Regions from separate parts of the Chelatococcus sp. XZ-Ab1 genome, predicted to be linked through region 1. Evidence: predicted binding sites of a transcription regulator. Region 1 holds the regulator's gene; the other holds the start of a gene.
The links. The regulator PhoB, encoded in region 1, activates phosphate uptake and scavenging genes when phosphate is short. The targets are predictions, from matches to a motif close to TGTCATNNANCTGTCAT.
Positions count from the first base shown of each region.

Region 2: a site for PhoB is predicted at 2,753-2,769, ahead of P2T65_RS09255 (RNA degradosome polyphosphate kinase). Genes of this name have one in related genera too.

Region 1 covers NZ_JARKII010000007.1:168,423-175,830, forward strand. The annotation lists gene pstC (phosphate ABC transporter permease subunit PstC) at 1-277, shown strand, start outside; gene pstA (phosphate ABC transporter permease PstA) at 270-2,024, shown strand; gene pstB (phosphate ABC transporter ATP-binding protein PstB) at 2,066-2,875, shown strand; gene phoU (phosphate signaling complex protein PhoU) at 2,905-3,624, shown strand; gene phoB (phosphate regulon transcriptional regulator PhoB) at 3,663-4,364, shown strand; gene P2T65_RS12295 (GcrA family cell cycle regulator) at 4,455-5,000, opposite strand; gene P2T65_RS12300 (aspartate aminotransferase family protein) at 5,372-6,571, shown strand; gene argF (ornithine carbamoyltransferase) at 6,571-7,408, shown strand, end outside.
Region 2 covers NZ_JARKII010000005.1:12,279-19,686, forward strand. The annotation lists gene ppx (exopolyphosphatase) at 1-433, opposite strand, end outside; gene P2T65_RS09255 (RNA degradosome polyphosphate kinase) at 471-2,714, opposite strand; gene P2T65_RS09260 (DnaA/Hda family protein) at 2,853-3,539, opposite strand; gene P2T65_RS09265 (AI-2E family transporter) at 3,548-4,642, opposite strand; gene P2T65_RS09270 (CDP-alcohol phosphatidyltransferase family protein) at 4,702-5,232, opposite strand; gene purM (phosphoribosylformylglycinamidine cyclo-ligase) at 5,396-6,469, shown strand; gene purN (phosphoribosylglycinamide formyltransferase) at 6,466-7,146, shown strand; gene P2T65_RS09285 (hypothetical protein) at 7,384-7,408, opposite strand, start outside.

The DNA.
Region 1 (7,408 bases):
CGTCTCGGCCCTCATGCTCGCCATCTCGCGGGCCGTCGGCGAGACGATGATCGTCGTCATGGCCGCGGGCCTCGCTGGCAACCTCACCTTCAATCCGCTCGAGGCCGTCACGACCGTTACCGTGCAGATCAAGACGCTCCTCGTCGGCGACCAGGAGTTCGACAGCGCCAAGACCCTGTCAGCCTTCGCCCTCGGCTTCGTGCTCTTCTTCTTCACGCTGGCGCTCAACATCATCGCCCTGCGCATCGTTCGCAAATACCGAGAGCAATATGACTGACATTGCTGCACCCCCTCAAGGCGCCCGTCGGTTCGGTCTCTCGTCGGCCGAGGCCCAGGCGCGGTTGAGGCGGCGCCACGCCGCGGAGGCACGGTTCCGTGCCTATGGCATCGGCGCAATCGCGCTCGCGGCGATCTTCCTCGTCGTCCTGATCGGCGACGTCATCGTCAAGGCGATGCCGGCTTTTACCGAATATCGCCTGACCATGACGGTGACGCCGACGCTGGAGCAGGTGTCCAGCGACGGCACCACCGATCCGCAGGCGCTGCGCAGCGGCGATTATGACGCCGTGCTGCGCAGGGGCTTGCAGGAACTCTTCCCGCAGGTCACGACGCGTGCCTTGCGCCGCAAGCTCAACAACGACCTTCTGTCGTCTGGCGCGGCGATGACGCTGCGCAATCGGGTGCTGGCCGATCCCTCCGCCATCGGCCAGCCGGTGACGATCGAGGCACTGCTCGACGACGCGGCCGACCTCTACCTCAAGGGCCTGATGACCGGGCGGCGCGAGAGCGTCGGCCAAGGGCAGGCGCAGGTGACGCTGGACGGCGAGGACGTGGTGCTGACGAGCTCGGCCCCCGATTTCGCCCGCGCCCTTGCCGAGGTCAAGGAGAGCCTGCGCGAGGAGGCGGCCGCCGACCGTCGCGAGGCCGCACGGCTGACCGCCGCGGCGGCCGATGTCGCCGGCGACCAGCGCGAGGCTCTGCAGAAGCGCATCGCCGACCTCGAGGGCGATGCCGCTGCCGCCGAGGCACGCGCTGCCGCGGCTGATGCGCCCGAGCGGCTGACGGCTGACCTGCCCTCGAAACTCGTCTTCATCAACGGCGGCATCGTCAAGCTGACCGAGATCGGCGCCTCCGAGGCGCGCGGCACGGTGCTCGTGCCGCTGGCCAATACCGACGCTGTGACGGCGGGTGGGTGGGACATCCTCACCCTGACCCAACCCGAGGCGAACCGTCGGCTTGACGACCAGGTGGTCGCCTGGCTCGAGGACCTGAAGCAGCGCGGCATGGTAGCGTCGCATTTCGCCAGCCGCTTCTTCACCTCTGGCGACAGCCGCGAGCCGGAGCAGGCGGGTATTCTCGGAGCTCTCATCGGCTCGGCGCTGACCATGCTGGTGACGCTGGTCCTGTGCCTGCCGATCGGCGTCGGTGCCGCCGTCTATCTCGAGGAATTCGCGCCGAAGAACCGGCTGACGGACCTCATCGAGGTCAACATCAACAATCTCGCGGCGGTGCCCTCGATCGTCTTCGGTCTGCTCGGCCTTGCGATGTTCCTCAACTTCTTCGGCCTGCCGCGCTCGGCGCCACTCGTCGGTGGTCTCGTCCTCGCTCTCCTGGTGCTGCCGACGATCATCATCGCGAGCCGCGCCGCCCTGAAGTCGGTGCCGCCGTCGATCCGCGAGGCGGCGCTCGGCATCGGCGCCTCGCACCAGCAGGCGGTGTTCCACCACGTGCTGCCGCTCGCCATGCCCGGCATCATGACCGGCACCATCATCGGCATGGCGCATGCGCTGGGGGAAACCGCGCCGCTGCTCCTCATCGGCATGGTCGCCTTCATCGTCGACGTACCGGGCTCAATCACCGATGCGGCGACGGCGCTGCCCGTACAGATCTACCTGTGGTCGGACCTGCCGGAGCCGCTGTTCCAGGCCAAGACCGCCGCCGCCATCCTGGTTCTGCTCGCTTTCCTCTTTATCATGAACGGTCTCGCCATCCTGCTGCGCCGCCGCTTCGAGCGCCGCTGGTGAGCCGCGTCGCGGGCCGAAGGGAGTTCTCAATGATGACGACGATGCCGAACATCGAGCTGGCGAAGGCCACGGTGGCCGAAGTCGCGGACGAGGCAGCGACGAAGGTCGTGGCCCGCGAGGTCAACGTCTATTACGCCGACAAGCACGCCTTGCACGATGTCTCGATTGACATTCCTGAGAAGGCGGTCACCGCCTTCATCGGCCCGTCCGGCTGCGGCAAGTCCACCTTCCTACGCTGCATCAACCGGATGAACGACACGATACCGATCTGCCGCGTCAGCGGCCGCATCGAGATCGACGGCAGCGACATCTATGACCGGAATCTCGACCCGGTGCAGTTGCGGGCGAAGGTCGGCATGGTGTTCCAGAAGCCGAACCCCTTCCCCAAGTCGATCTACGAGAACGTCGCCTACGGGCCGCGCATCCACGGGCTCACGAGCTCCAAGGCCGACCTCGACGAGGTCGTCACCATGAGCCTCAAGCGCGCCGGTCTCTATGAGGAGGTGAAGGACCGTCTCGCCTCGCCGGGCACCGGCCTCTCCGGCGGCCAGCAGCAGCGCCTGTGCATCGCCCGTGCCATCGCCGTCAATCCCGAGGTCATCCTCATGGACGAGCCGTGTTCGGCGCTTGATCCCATCGCCACGGCAAAGATCGAGGAGTTGATCGACGAATTGCGCGAGAACTACACCATCGTCATCGTCACGCACTCGATGCAGCAGGCGGCGCGCGTCTCGCAGCGCACGGCGTTCTTCCACCTCGGCAAGCTCGTGGAAGAGGGGCCGACGGAGCAGATCTTCACGGCGCCGCAGGACAAGCGGACGCAAGACTACATCACTGGGCGCTTCGGCTGAGGCTGCCGCAGCAACAAGGATTGCCGACGATGACCGATCATATCGTCAGCTCGTACGACGTCGAGCTCGATACCCTGCGCAGCAAGATCGCCGAGATGGGTGGCATCGCCGAGAAGATGCTGGGCGATGCGACGATAGCCCTCGTGCGGCGCGATGCAGCCCTCGCCCAGGCGGTCATCGCCGTTGACGAGCGGCTCGATGCCCTGCAACACGACGTCGAGGAACGCGCCGTGCTCACCATCGCCAAGCGCCAGCCGATGGCGGTCGACCTGCGCGAGATCGTCTCCGCCATCCGCGTGGCGGGCGATATCGAGCGCGTCGGCGACCTCGCCAAGAACACCGCCAAGCGTGTCGTCGCCATCAGCAACGAGATGCAGCCGCAGAAGATCGTCGGTGGCGTGCAGCACATGAGCGACCTCGTGCAGGCCCAGCTCAAGGATGTGCTCGACGCCTATGCGCAGAAGGACACGGCCCGCGCGCTCGACGTGTGGCAGCGCGACGATCGCATCGACGCGCTCTACACCTCGATCTTCCGCGAACTGCTGACCTACATGATGGAAGACCCGCGCAACATCAGCTTCTGCACGCATCTCCTGTTCCTCGCCAAGAACATCGAGCGCATCGGCGACCACACCACCAACATCGCCGAGACCATCCACTATCTTGTCACCGGAAAGCCGCTCGCCGCCGAACGGCCGAAGAGCGACGACTCGAGCTTCACCACCGTGCCGGTCTCCGGCCGGCAGTAAGTGTCGATCACGCGCCAGCGTCCACCACGGAAGGACCGATGGGACCCCGTATCCTCATCGTCGAAGACGAAGAGCCGCTCACACTCCTCCTGCGCTACAACCTCGAGGCCGAAGGCTATACCGTCGATGCCGTCGCGCGCGGTGACGAGGCCGAGGTGCGCCTGCGCGAGCAGGTCCCGGACCTCGTGCTGCTCGACTGGATGCTGCCGGGACTGTCCGGCATCGAGCTATGCCGGCGCTTGCGTGCCCGCCGGGAAACGGAACGGCTGCCCGTCATCATGCTCACCGCCCGGGGCGAGGAGGGCGAGCGCGTGCGCGGTCTCGCGACCGGCGCGGACGATTACGTCGTCAAGCCCTTCTCCGTACCGGAGCTCCTGGCGCGCGTGCGTGCCCTGCTGCGCCGCGCCAAGCCGGGCCATGTGGCCACCGTGCTCACCGCCGGCGATATCGAGCTCGACCGCGAGACCCGGCGCGTACGCCGTTCTGGCCGCGAGCTTCACCTCGGCCCCACCGAGTTCAAGCTGCTCGAGTTCCTGATGCAGAGCCCCGGCCGTGTCTTCACGCGCGAGCAGTTGCTCGACGGCGTCTGGGGCCACGACGTCTATATCGACGAGCGCACGGTGGACGTGCATGTCGGACGCCTGCGCAAAGCCATCAACCGGGCCCGCAAGCCGGACCCGATCCGCACGGTGCGCGGCGCCGGCTATTCCTTCGACGAGACCTTTTCGCACGCGGAGTGAAGCGCGATGCTGCCGCCATCCCCCGGTGCGGCCAGCAAAGAGGCCGGAGCGGCCCGCTCCGGCCTCTTTGCTGGCCGCTTCTGTCCCCGGTCAGGAGCGCATCACCTTCTTCTCGCGCCGACGGTCCGCCGCCGGCTGGTAGGCGATGCGCGCATGGTGCGCGCAATAGGGCATGCCGAGGAGGGAGCGCGCGCCGCAGAAGCGGAAGTCCGGCGTCGTCGGGTCACCCATCGGCCAGCGGCACATGGCTTCCCGCAGCTCCATGATGGTCACGCGCTCGCTCAGCGGCACGACCACCTCGTCCTGGGGCTGGAACTGTTCCTGCGGCACCGCCTCGGTCTCGAGCTCGGGCGCCGCGGCGAGGGCTGTGTTGCCGCGCACGACGGTCTGGCCCGATGGCTGCGTCATAGGATGGCTCGGGCTGCGTGTGTGCGCGGCCTTCCGCGGCCGGGAGGCCGCCGGTGCCGCCGACTTGGCGCGGCCGGAAAGCCCGAGGCGATGCACCTTGCCGATGACGGCATTGCGCGTCACGCCGCCGAGCTCAGCGGCGATCTGGCTGGCGCTAAGGCCTTCGGTCCAGAGCTTGCGCAGCAGCTCCACCCGCTCGTCGCTCCAGGTATTGCTCTGATCGCTCATCGCTCTCTCCGCCCGGCTCGTTCCGGCGCGCGCAAGGGGAGCGCGAAAGAGGCTCTCGCCTCGTCGCATCCTGCTGCAGGTAGCGCCGATAGGGAATTGGCCACACGATATGTCGTGGTCTGTGGCTCGGAAGCTACAATATGAGGGAAGGCACGAGCAAGGCTTCGCGCCGGCCGATCTGCGTTTTCCCCAAGATCGTGACAGCAATCGGGCGCCGGCTGATCGATCGTATCAATGCGATTGAATTGACAGTCCCTGTGACCCATCTAAAATTGTGGACGGTGCCGCCCCTGCCCGGGCGGCACTTTGATTTTCGGGAAAATCCGAGGCGTCCGGCGGCAGGCCGGCGCCTCATCGCGGAGACGAGAGACGTGACTTCGCCGCTTCTGCAGACCTATGCGCGGGCCGACATCGAATTCGAGAAGGGCGAGGGCGCGTGGCTCGTGACGCGAAGCGGCGAGCGATACCTCGATTTCGGCGCCGGCATCGCTGTCAACGCCCTCGGCCATTGCCATCCGCATCTCGTCGAGGCGTTGACCGCGCAGGCCGGCAAGCTCTGGCACACGTCGAACCTCGTGCGCATCCCCGAGGGCGAGCGGCTCGCCCAGCGGCTGGTCGATGCGACTTTCGCCGACAATGTCTTCTTCACCAATTCCGGCGCCGAGGCGCTGGAATGCGCCATCAAGATGGCCCGGCGCTACCATTCGTCCAAGGGCCAGCCCGAGCGCTTCCACATCGTCACCTTCGAGGGCGCCTTCCACGGCCGCACGCTGGCGACCATCGCCGCCGGCGGCCAGAAGAAATATCTCGAGGGCTTCGGCCCCAAGGTCGAAGGCTTCGACCAGGTCGCCTTCGGCGACTGGGAGGCGCTCGAGGCCGTCGTCGGCCCGCAGACCGGCGCCATCCTCATCGAGCCGATCCAGGGCGAGGGCGGCATCCGCGCCGTCGCGCCCGAGGCGTTGCGCCGCCTGCGCAAATTCTGCGACGAGCGGGGCCTCCTCCTCATCCTCGACGAGGTGCAGAGCGGCGTCGGCCGCACGGGCAAGCTCTTCGCGCACGAATGGGCCGGCATCACGCCGGACATCATGGCGGTGGCCAAGGGCATCGGCGGCGGCTTCCCCATGGGTGCCTGCCTCGCCACCGCCGAGGCGGCGAGCGGCATGACCTATGGCGTTCACGGCACAACCTTCGGCGGCAATCCGCTCGCCATGGCGGTCGGAAATGCGGTGCTCGACGTGGTGCTGGCGCCCGGCTTCCTCGATCAGGTGGCGCGGACCGGCCTGCTCCTCAAGCAGCGCCTTGCCGCGCTCAAGGACAGGCATCCTGGTGTCATCGCCGAGGTGCGCGGCGAGGGGCTGATGCTCGGCCTCAAGTTGGCCGTGCCGAATACGGAATTCGTCGATGCGGCGCGGGCCAACAGGCTCATCGTCATCGGCGCCGGCGATAACGTGGTGCGGCTGCTGCCGCCGCTCACCATCGGCGAGGCCGAGGTGAGCGAGGCGCTGGAACGCCTGGAGGCGACCGCCGCGGCCGTCGAGGCCGCCCGCTCGGTCGAGAAGGGAGCGGCGTGATGAGCGGCTCCGTGCGCCACTTCCTCGACCTCACCGATTTCACGCAAGACGACCTGCGCCAGGTGCTCGACGCCAGCGCCGCGCTGAAGGCCGGGCGCCGCAAAGGCCAGCCGCCGAAGGAGAAGCCGCTCGCCGGCAAGGTGCTGGCCATGATCTTCGACAAGCCGTCGACGCGCACGCGCGTCTCCTTCGACCTCGCCATGCGCGAACTCGGTGGCGAGCCCCTGATGCTGACGGGCAAGGAGATGCAGCTTGGCCGCGGCGAGACCATCGCCGATACGGCGCGCGTTCTGTCGCGCTATGTCGATGCCATCATGATCCGCATCCTCGATCACGAGGCGATGCTGGAGCTCGCCCGCCATGCCGACGTGCCGGTGATCAACGGGCTGACGAAGCGTTCGCATCCCTGCCAGATCATGGCCGACGTGCTGACCTTTGAAGAGCATCGCGGCCCGATCACGGGCCGCACGGTCGCCTGGTCGGGTGATGCCAACAACGTGCTCGCCTCCTGGGTGCACGCCGCGGCGCGGCTCGATTTCACGCTCAACATCGCGAGCCCGCCGGAGCTCGCCCCGCCCGAGGAGGTCATCGCCTTCGCCCGGCGGGAGGGCGCGCGCGTCAATGTCACGAGCGACCCCTTCGCAGCAGTGGAGGGGGCCGATGCGGTAGTCACCGACTGCTGGGTGTCCATGGGTGACGAGGACGAAGGCCGCCGCCACAACCTGCTGAGGCCCTATCAGGTCAACGGCAAGCTGATGGCCGCTGCCGCCAGGGATGCCATTTTCATGCACTGCCTGCCGGCGCACCGCGGCGAGGAGGTGACGGACGAGGTGATGG
Region 2 (7,408 bases), on a different contig from region 1:
CGAAACCGCGCACGTCGATGAGCTCGAGGCTGCCGCCACCCATGTCGCCGACGACGCCGTCGGCATCGTGGAAGCCGGACATGACGCCGAGCGCCGAGAGCTGCGCCTCCCGGCTGCCCGAGATGAGCTCGATGGGATGGCCGATCGCCGCCTCGGCCCGGGCGAGGAAGTCCGGCCCGTTCTCGGCGTCGCGCGCCGCCGCCGTCGCCAGCACGTGCACCGAGCCGACCTGCATGAGCCCGCACAGGACGCGAAAGCGCGCCAGCGCCCTGAGCGCCTTCTCGACGGCATCGTCGTGCAGCCGCTTCGTCGTCGCCACACTGCGGCCGAGGCCGCAGAGGACCTTTTCGTTGAAGATCGGCGTCGGCGCCCGCGTCATGCCCTCGTAGGCGACGAGGCGGACCGAGTTGGAGCCGATATCAACGATGGCCACCGGTGAGCCGACGTCGAGTCGGCCCGGGGCACGCAGTTCAGGCAGAGGATCCCTTGGCGAGGGTCCTGGGGCGCGAATCCTTGAGAGACTTTCCACGTCCAGACAGACTCGGGTTCGTCATGAAGTACTGATGAGCGTTGAAGGACTGCTCCCCCTTGCCCGGGATGATGCGCTTGCTCGTCCCATCGGGCAATACAGTCCAGCTCTGCTCGTTGTCCAGCAGATTGGCGAGCATGATCTGCTCGAGGATCTGCTCGTGCACGGTCGGATTAGAGATCGGCAGCAGCGCCTCGACCCGCCGATCGAGGTTTCGCTGCATCAGGTCGGCGGAGGAAATGTAGAGATGCGCCTTGGCATGCGGCAGCCCGTGCCCGTTGCCGAAGGCGTAGATGCGGCTGTGCTCGAGGAAGCGGCCGACGATGGACTTGACGCGGATGTTCTCCGACAGGCCCGGAATGCCGGGCCTGAGGCAGCAGATGCCGCGCACGATGAAGTCGACCTGCACGCCGGCTCGGCTCGCCTCGTAGAGCGCGTCGATGATCGTCGAATCGACCAGCGAGTTGCACTTGCCCCAGATCTGGGCCGGGCGGCCGGCCTTCGCATGGGCGATTTCCTCCTCAATATGCTTGAGGAGGCGCGCCTTCAGCGTCACGGGAGACACGGCCATGCGCTCAAGCTCGGCCGGCTCGGCATAGCCGGTGATGAAGTTGAAGATGCGCGCAACGTCCCGCGCGATGACGGGGTCGGCCGTGAAGAACGACAGGTCGGTGTAGATGCGCGCCGTGATCGGGTGGTAGTTGCCCGTGCCGACATGGCAATAGGTGACGAGTTGCCCGCCTTCGCGGCGCACCACCGACGACAGCTTGGCGTGGGTCTTGAGCTCGATGAAGCCGAAGACCACCTGCGCTCCTGCCCGTTCGAGGTCCCGCGCCCAGCGGATGTTGGCCTCCTCGTCGAATCGCGCCTTGAGCTCGACGAGCGCCGTCACGGACTTGCCGGCCTCGGCCGCCTCCGCGAGCGCCTTGACGATGGGCGAGTCCGACGAGGTGCGGTAGAGCGTCTGCTTGATGGCCACCACATTGGGATCGCGTGCCGCCTGCTGCAGGAACTGCACCACCACGTCGAAGGATTCGTAGGGGTGGTGGACGACGATGTCCTTCTGGCGGATGGCGGCGAAGCAATCGCCCCCGTGCTCGCGGATGCGTTCGGGAAAGCGCGGGTTGTAGGGCTTGAACTTGAGGTCGGGCCGGTCGAGCCCGACGAGCTGGCTGAGCTCGTTGAGCGCCAGCATGCCCTCGACCACGAAGATCTCGTCCGTTGTCACATTGAGTTCGTCGGCGACGAAGGCACGCAGCCCCTCGGGCATGGCCGCCTCGACCTCGAGTCGGATGACGCTGCCGCGGCGACGCTGTTTGAGGGCCGATTCGAACAGGCGCACCAGGTCTTCCGCCTCTTCCTCGATTTCGAGGTCGCTGTCGCGGATGACGCGGAAGCCCCCCTGTCCCTTCACCGTGTAGCCGGGGAAGAGCTTGGCCGTGAATAGGACGATGAGTTGTTCGAGCGCGATGAAGCGCTGGGCCCCCGTCTCGGCGAAATCCGGCAGGCGTACGAAGCGCTCCACCCGACTCGGCACGCGGATCAGCGCATTGAGCGAGCGGTTGTCGCTCTGGCGGAAGAGTGCCAGCGCCAGCGTGAAGCCGAGGTTGGAGATGAACGGGAACGGATGGGCCGGATCGACGGCGAGCGGTGTCAGCACCGGGAAAACGTGGTGAAGGAAATAATCGTCGAGCCACAGCCGCTCGGCCCTCGTCAGTTGTCCGGCATCGACGAGGACGATGCCGTTCTCGAGCAGTTCGTCCCTGAGCTCGCGCCAGCGGCGCTGCTGGTCGCTGGCGAGCACCGACACCTCGGCGCCGATGCGCATCAGCTGCTCGGCCGGCGTCAGCCCGTCCTGCGACTGGGTCATGACGCCCGAACGCACCTGGCCCCGCAGGCCCGCGACACGCACCATGAAGAACTCGTCGAGATTGTTGGCGGAGATCGACAGGAAACGCAGTTGCTCCAGCAGCGGATGGCGCTTGTTGGAGGCCTCCTCCAGCACCCGGCGGTTGAACTGCAGCCAGGATAGTTCGCGGTTGATGAAGCGTTCGGGCGACTGGCGCAGCGCCTCGACAGCGGCCGCCTCGGCCGCAACGGCCTCGCCCTGATCGAGCTTCACCGCCTCGCTCGGCCCGCCCGCCGGCTTGATCGCCTCGAGGTTCACCGTCCGCTCCCTTGTCATGTCGTTGCCGCCCTGGCTCGTCCTTGTGCGTCCATTCCAAGACAGACGCATGACGGCCCGGAAGCGGCGCCCGGCGGCTTACCACGCCGCACCTCAGCCTCCCACCGGCACGGCCGGGATGCAACCTTCGCGGAGGCGTCAGCTTTCGCCCATGGCGAGCGTGTCGAGGACAGCAAGGGCGAGCGGCCGCGTGATGCGCCGGCCGCGGCTCAAGGCCTCCCGGTCGAGGGCGGCAACGAGGCGCTGGGCAGCGGCGAGCGACCGCTCCATGCGCGGCAGGATGGACTCGACCACATTGGTATCGACGACGAGCTGCCGGTCGACGAAGAGCTTGACGAGGACGGCGCGCAGGAGCGCCTCGTCCGGCGCGCCGATGTCGACCGCCGGCGATTGCCGCAGGCGCGAGAGGAGGTCGGGCGTGGCAAGGCCCCAGGCCTCCGGCGCCGTCCGCGCTGTCAAGAGCAGGCTGCTGCCGGTGCTGCGCAGGGCGTTGAGGAGGTGGAAGAAGGCATGCTCGTCGAGCGGGCTGCGGTCGCAATCCTCCACTACCAGAGCCGGTGCGCCGGCAAGCTCCGGCACGGCCGGAAGCGTCACGGCGGCGGCATCGGCGACAGTCGCACCGGCGCGCTCGGCCCACATGACGGCAAGATGCGTCTTGCCCGCCCCCTCCGGTCCGACGAGGCGCAGGACGGGATGCGGCCAGTCGGGCCAACGCTCGATCAGGGCATAAGCGGCCTCGTTGCACGGGCTGACGAGGAAATCCTCCGCCCCGTAGCGTGGCATCAGCGCCAGATCGAGCGGCAGTTGCCGGGGCTTGTCCGCCATGGGCCGGCTCACGCGTCCGTCTCCGGCCGGGGCGGTGGCGGCAGGCCCTCGTCATAGAGCGAGCTTGCCAGATACTGCCGCACGGCAAAGCGCGCGAGGACGCCGAGCGCCGCGGCGATCGGCACGGCAAGGAGAAGGCCGACGAAGCCGAACAGCGAGCCGAAGGCGAAAAGCGCGAACATCAGCCAGACCGGGTGCAGCCCCACCGCATGACCGACGAGCTTGGGCGACAGGATGTTGCCCTCGAGGAACTGGCCGGCGAAGAAGATGGCGAGGGTCGCGCCGATCATGATGTAGTCGGGCCAGAACTGCACGATGGCGACGCCGACGGAGAGCACGAGGCCAGTCAGCGAGCCGACATAGGGGATGAAGCTGATGAGCCCGGCCCCAAGCCCGATGAGCGCCCCGAAGTTGAGGCCGATGAGCGAGAGGCCGACGGCATAGAACGTGCCGAGGATGATGCACACCAGCGCCTGGCCGCGGATGAAGCCGGCGATTGCCCCGTCCATCTCGCGGGCGAGCTGGCGGATGGTCGGCGCGTGCCGACGCGGCAACCAGTTGTCGAGGGTCGCGATCATCCGGTCCCAGTCGACGAGCAGGTAGAAGGCGACGACCGGCGTCACGACGAGCAGGGCGAAGACGTTGACGATGGCCTGCCCGCCCGACCACAGCGATTGCAGGAAGGCGCCGAGCCAGCGCGCCCCCTCCGAGACGACGTTGCCGAGGGACTGCTGCACGTCCTGCAGCACGGCAGGGCCGCCGAGCCGCTCCAGCAGCGTGCCCCCCTGCTCGGCGGCCAGCTGCTGCAGGCGCGACACCGTCTCCGGCAGCTTGCCGATGAAGGCAGCGAGCTGGTTGGCGACAATGGGGACGAGCAGGACGAGCGCGACAATGAAGAGGAGGATGAAGATGCCGAGGATGAGGAGCGTCGCCCACAACCGGCCGAGGCCGATCCGCTCCAGCCGGTCCGCCAGCGGATCGAGCAGATAGGCCAGCGCCAGACCCGCCACGAAGGGCAGCAACATGTCGCGCAGCACGTAGAGTCCCGTGACGACGAGGATCAGAGCCACCAACCAGAAGACGACCTGCCGCTGCGCGATCATGCGATATCCCGAGCTGCCGCCGGCAGCGCCTGTTCCTTGCGGACCCTTACCGGGCGCGGTTACGTGGCCATATGCCGCAGCCACAGAGCGAGATAGGCGCCCGCCGACAGCAGCGTCAAGAGCGCCACGGCCGCGAGCGCAAGATCGTGGACAACGGCGAGATCGAGCCCCAAGGCCCTTGCGCCGAGCACGAGGCCGGCAAAGCCGATCTGCGCGACGGTCGTCATCTTGCTGACCCACAGCGGCCGGATGGCGAGCGGCCGCGCCATGAGCCACGAGAGGACGATCGCCATCAGGATCATGATGTCGCGGAAGACGACGAGGATCGCAACCCACCCCGGCAGGACGCCGACGACGGCGAGGCTCACGTAGATCGAGATGAGCAGCGCCTTGTCGGCGAGCGGGTCGAGATAGGCGCCGAGTTCGCTCTGCAGGCCGAAGCGCCGCGCGAGGAAGCCGTCGACCGCGTCGGAAAGGCCGGCGACGGCGAAGAGCACGAAGGCCGCGAGCCACTGTCCCGAACCGATCATGGCGATGACGACGGGCACGAGGATGAGGCGGGCGATCGTGATGAGATTGGGCAGGGTCATGTCGGTGGGTCGGGACGAGGATGCCCCCAATCTAGGCAGCGCGGCCGCGCTGTGCGAGCCCCGGAAGCACCAAGGGCCCGTGTCGGGTCTTGCACAGCGGCGCCCGGCATCGTACTGCCCGGACTTAAAGAGCGTGCGGCGCGCGCCCCGGAGCCTGGTCACGATGCAGAAGCCCCCGAAGAACGGTCTCACCTATGCCCAGTCCGGCGTCGACATCGATGCCGGCAACGCCATGGTCGAGGCCATAAAGCCGCTCGTGCGCGCCACGAAGCGCCCCGGCGCCGACACCGAGATCGGCGGCTTCGGCGGCCTCTTCGATCTGAAGGCGGCAGGCTTTCGCGATCCGATCCTCGTTGCGGCCAACGACGGCGTCGGCACAAAGGTGAAGATCGCCATCGACACCGGCATCCACGACACCGTCGGCATCGATCTCGTCGCCATGTGCGTCAATGACCTCGTGGTGCAGGGTGCCGAACCGCTCTTCTTCCTCGACTATTACGCCACCGGCAAGCTCGAGCCGGAGGCGGGCGTCGCCATCGTCAAGGGCATCGCCGAGGGCTGCCGCATCGCCGGCTGCGCGCTGATCGGCGGCGAGACGGCCGAGATGCCCGGCCTCTATGCGCAGGGCGACTACGATCTTGCCGGCTTCGCCGTCGGCGCCGCCGAGCGCGGCATGCTCCTGCCCCGGCCCGATATCGGCGCGGGCGACGTCGTGCTCGGCCTCGCCTCCTCGGGCGTTCACTCGAACGGCTTCTCGCTGGTGCGCAAGGTGGTCGAGACCACTGGCCTCGGCTGGGAGGACGATGCCCCCTTCGCGCCCGGGACGCCGCTCGGCCGGGCGCTGCTGGCACCGACGCGCATCTATGTGCGCTCCGTCCTCGCCGCGCTGAAGGCCGGCGCCGCCGTCAAGGGTCTCGCCCACATCACCGGCGGCGGCTTTCCGGACAACATCCCGCGCGTCCTGCCCAAAGGGCTCGGCGTCAGGCTCGACCTCTCCGCCATCGCGGCTCCGCCGGTCTTCGGCTGGCTGGCCCACGCGGGCGGCATTGCCGAGGCGGAGATGCTGCGCACCTTCAACTGCGGTATCGGCATGGTCGTCATCGCCGCGGCGGACGAGGCCGATGCTGTCGTCGGCCACCTCGCCGACGCCGGCGAGACGGTCTGCCGGCTCGGCGAGGTCGTCATGGCCGCCGAGGGCACCGAGCGGGTGGCGACAACGGGACATCTCGTCCTGTGACCGCCGCCCCGACCAAGAAGCGCGTGGCCGTGCTCATCTCCGGTCGCGGCTCCAACATGACGGCGCTGATCGCGGCAGCCGCCGATCCGGCCTTTCCGGCGACGATCGCGCTCGTCCTGTCCAACCGGCCCGATGCAGCCGGGCTCGCCGTGGCCGTGGAGGCGAACGTCCCGACGGCGGTCGTCGACCATAAGCCACACGGCAAGGACCGGGCGGCCTTCGAGCGCATTCTGGACGAGACCCTGCGCGCGGCCGGCATCGACATCGTCTGCCTCGCCGGCTTCATGCGCGTGCTGACGCCGTGGTTCGTCGAGCGCTGGACGGGGCGGATGCTCAACATCCACCCTTCCCTGCTGCCCGCCTTCCGCGGCCTCGACACTCACGCCCGCGCGCTCGCCGAGGGCGTGCGCCTGCACGGCTGCACCGTGCATTTCGTGGTGCCGGAGCTTGACGCCGGCCCGGCCGTCATGCAGGCAGCCGTGCCGGTGGTGCCGGGCGACACGCCCACGAGCCTCGCCACGCGCGTTCTCACGCAGGAGCACCGCATCTACCCGGCCGCCCTCGCGCTCGTCGCCTCGGGCGCCGTCGCGCTCGACGCTGACGGCCGCATCGCCGGCCCGCCGGCAGCGGAATTCACCACCCACGAGGCGCTTGTCAGCCCGCCGATTCCGGGGTGAACTCCAGGAACGACGAGCGTGCCGGCCTTCCCCACGTCATGGCCGGGCACGCCCCGGCCATCCGCGCCTTCAGCGTCGCACGACGTCAGGGCGTGGATGCCCGCAACAGGCGCGGGCATGACGGCGAGGACGGTTGATCGTCGCAGTGCACGTCCGCATATCGGAACCTGAACAGAGTCCTGAACGATCCAAGACGGCCGGCTGCGGCGCCGGCGAGCCGGAGCGCACCGACCGGGATCAGATAGGCCGTCTGAGATTGCAG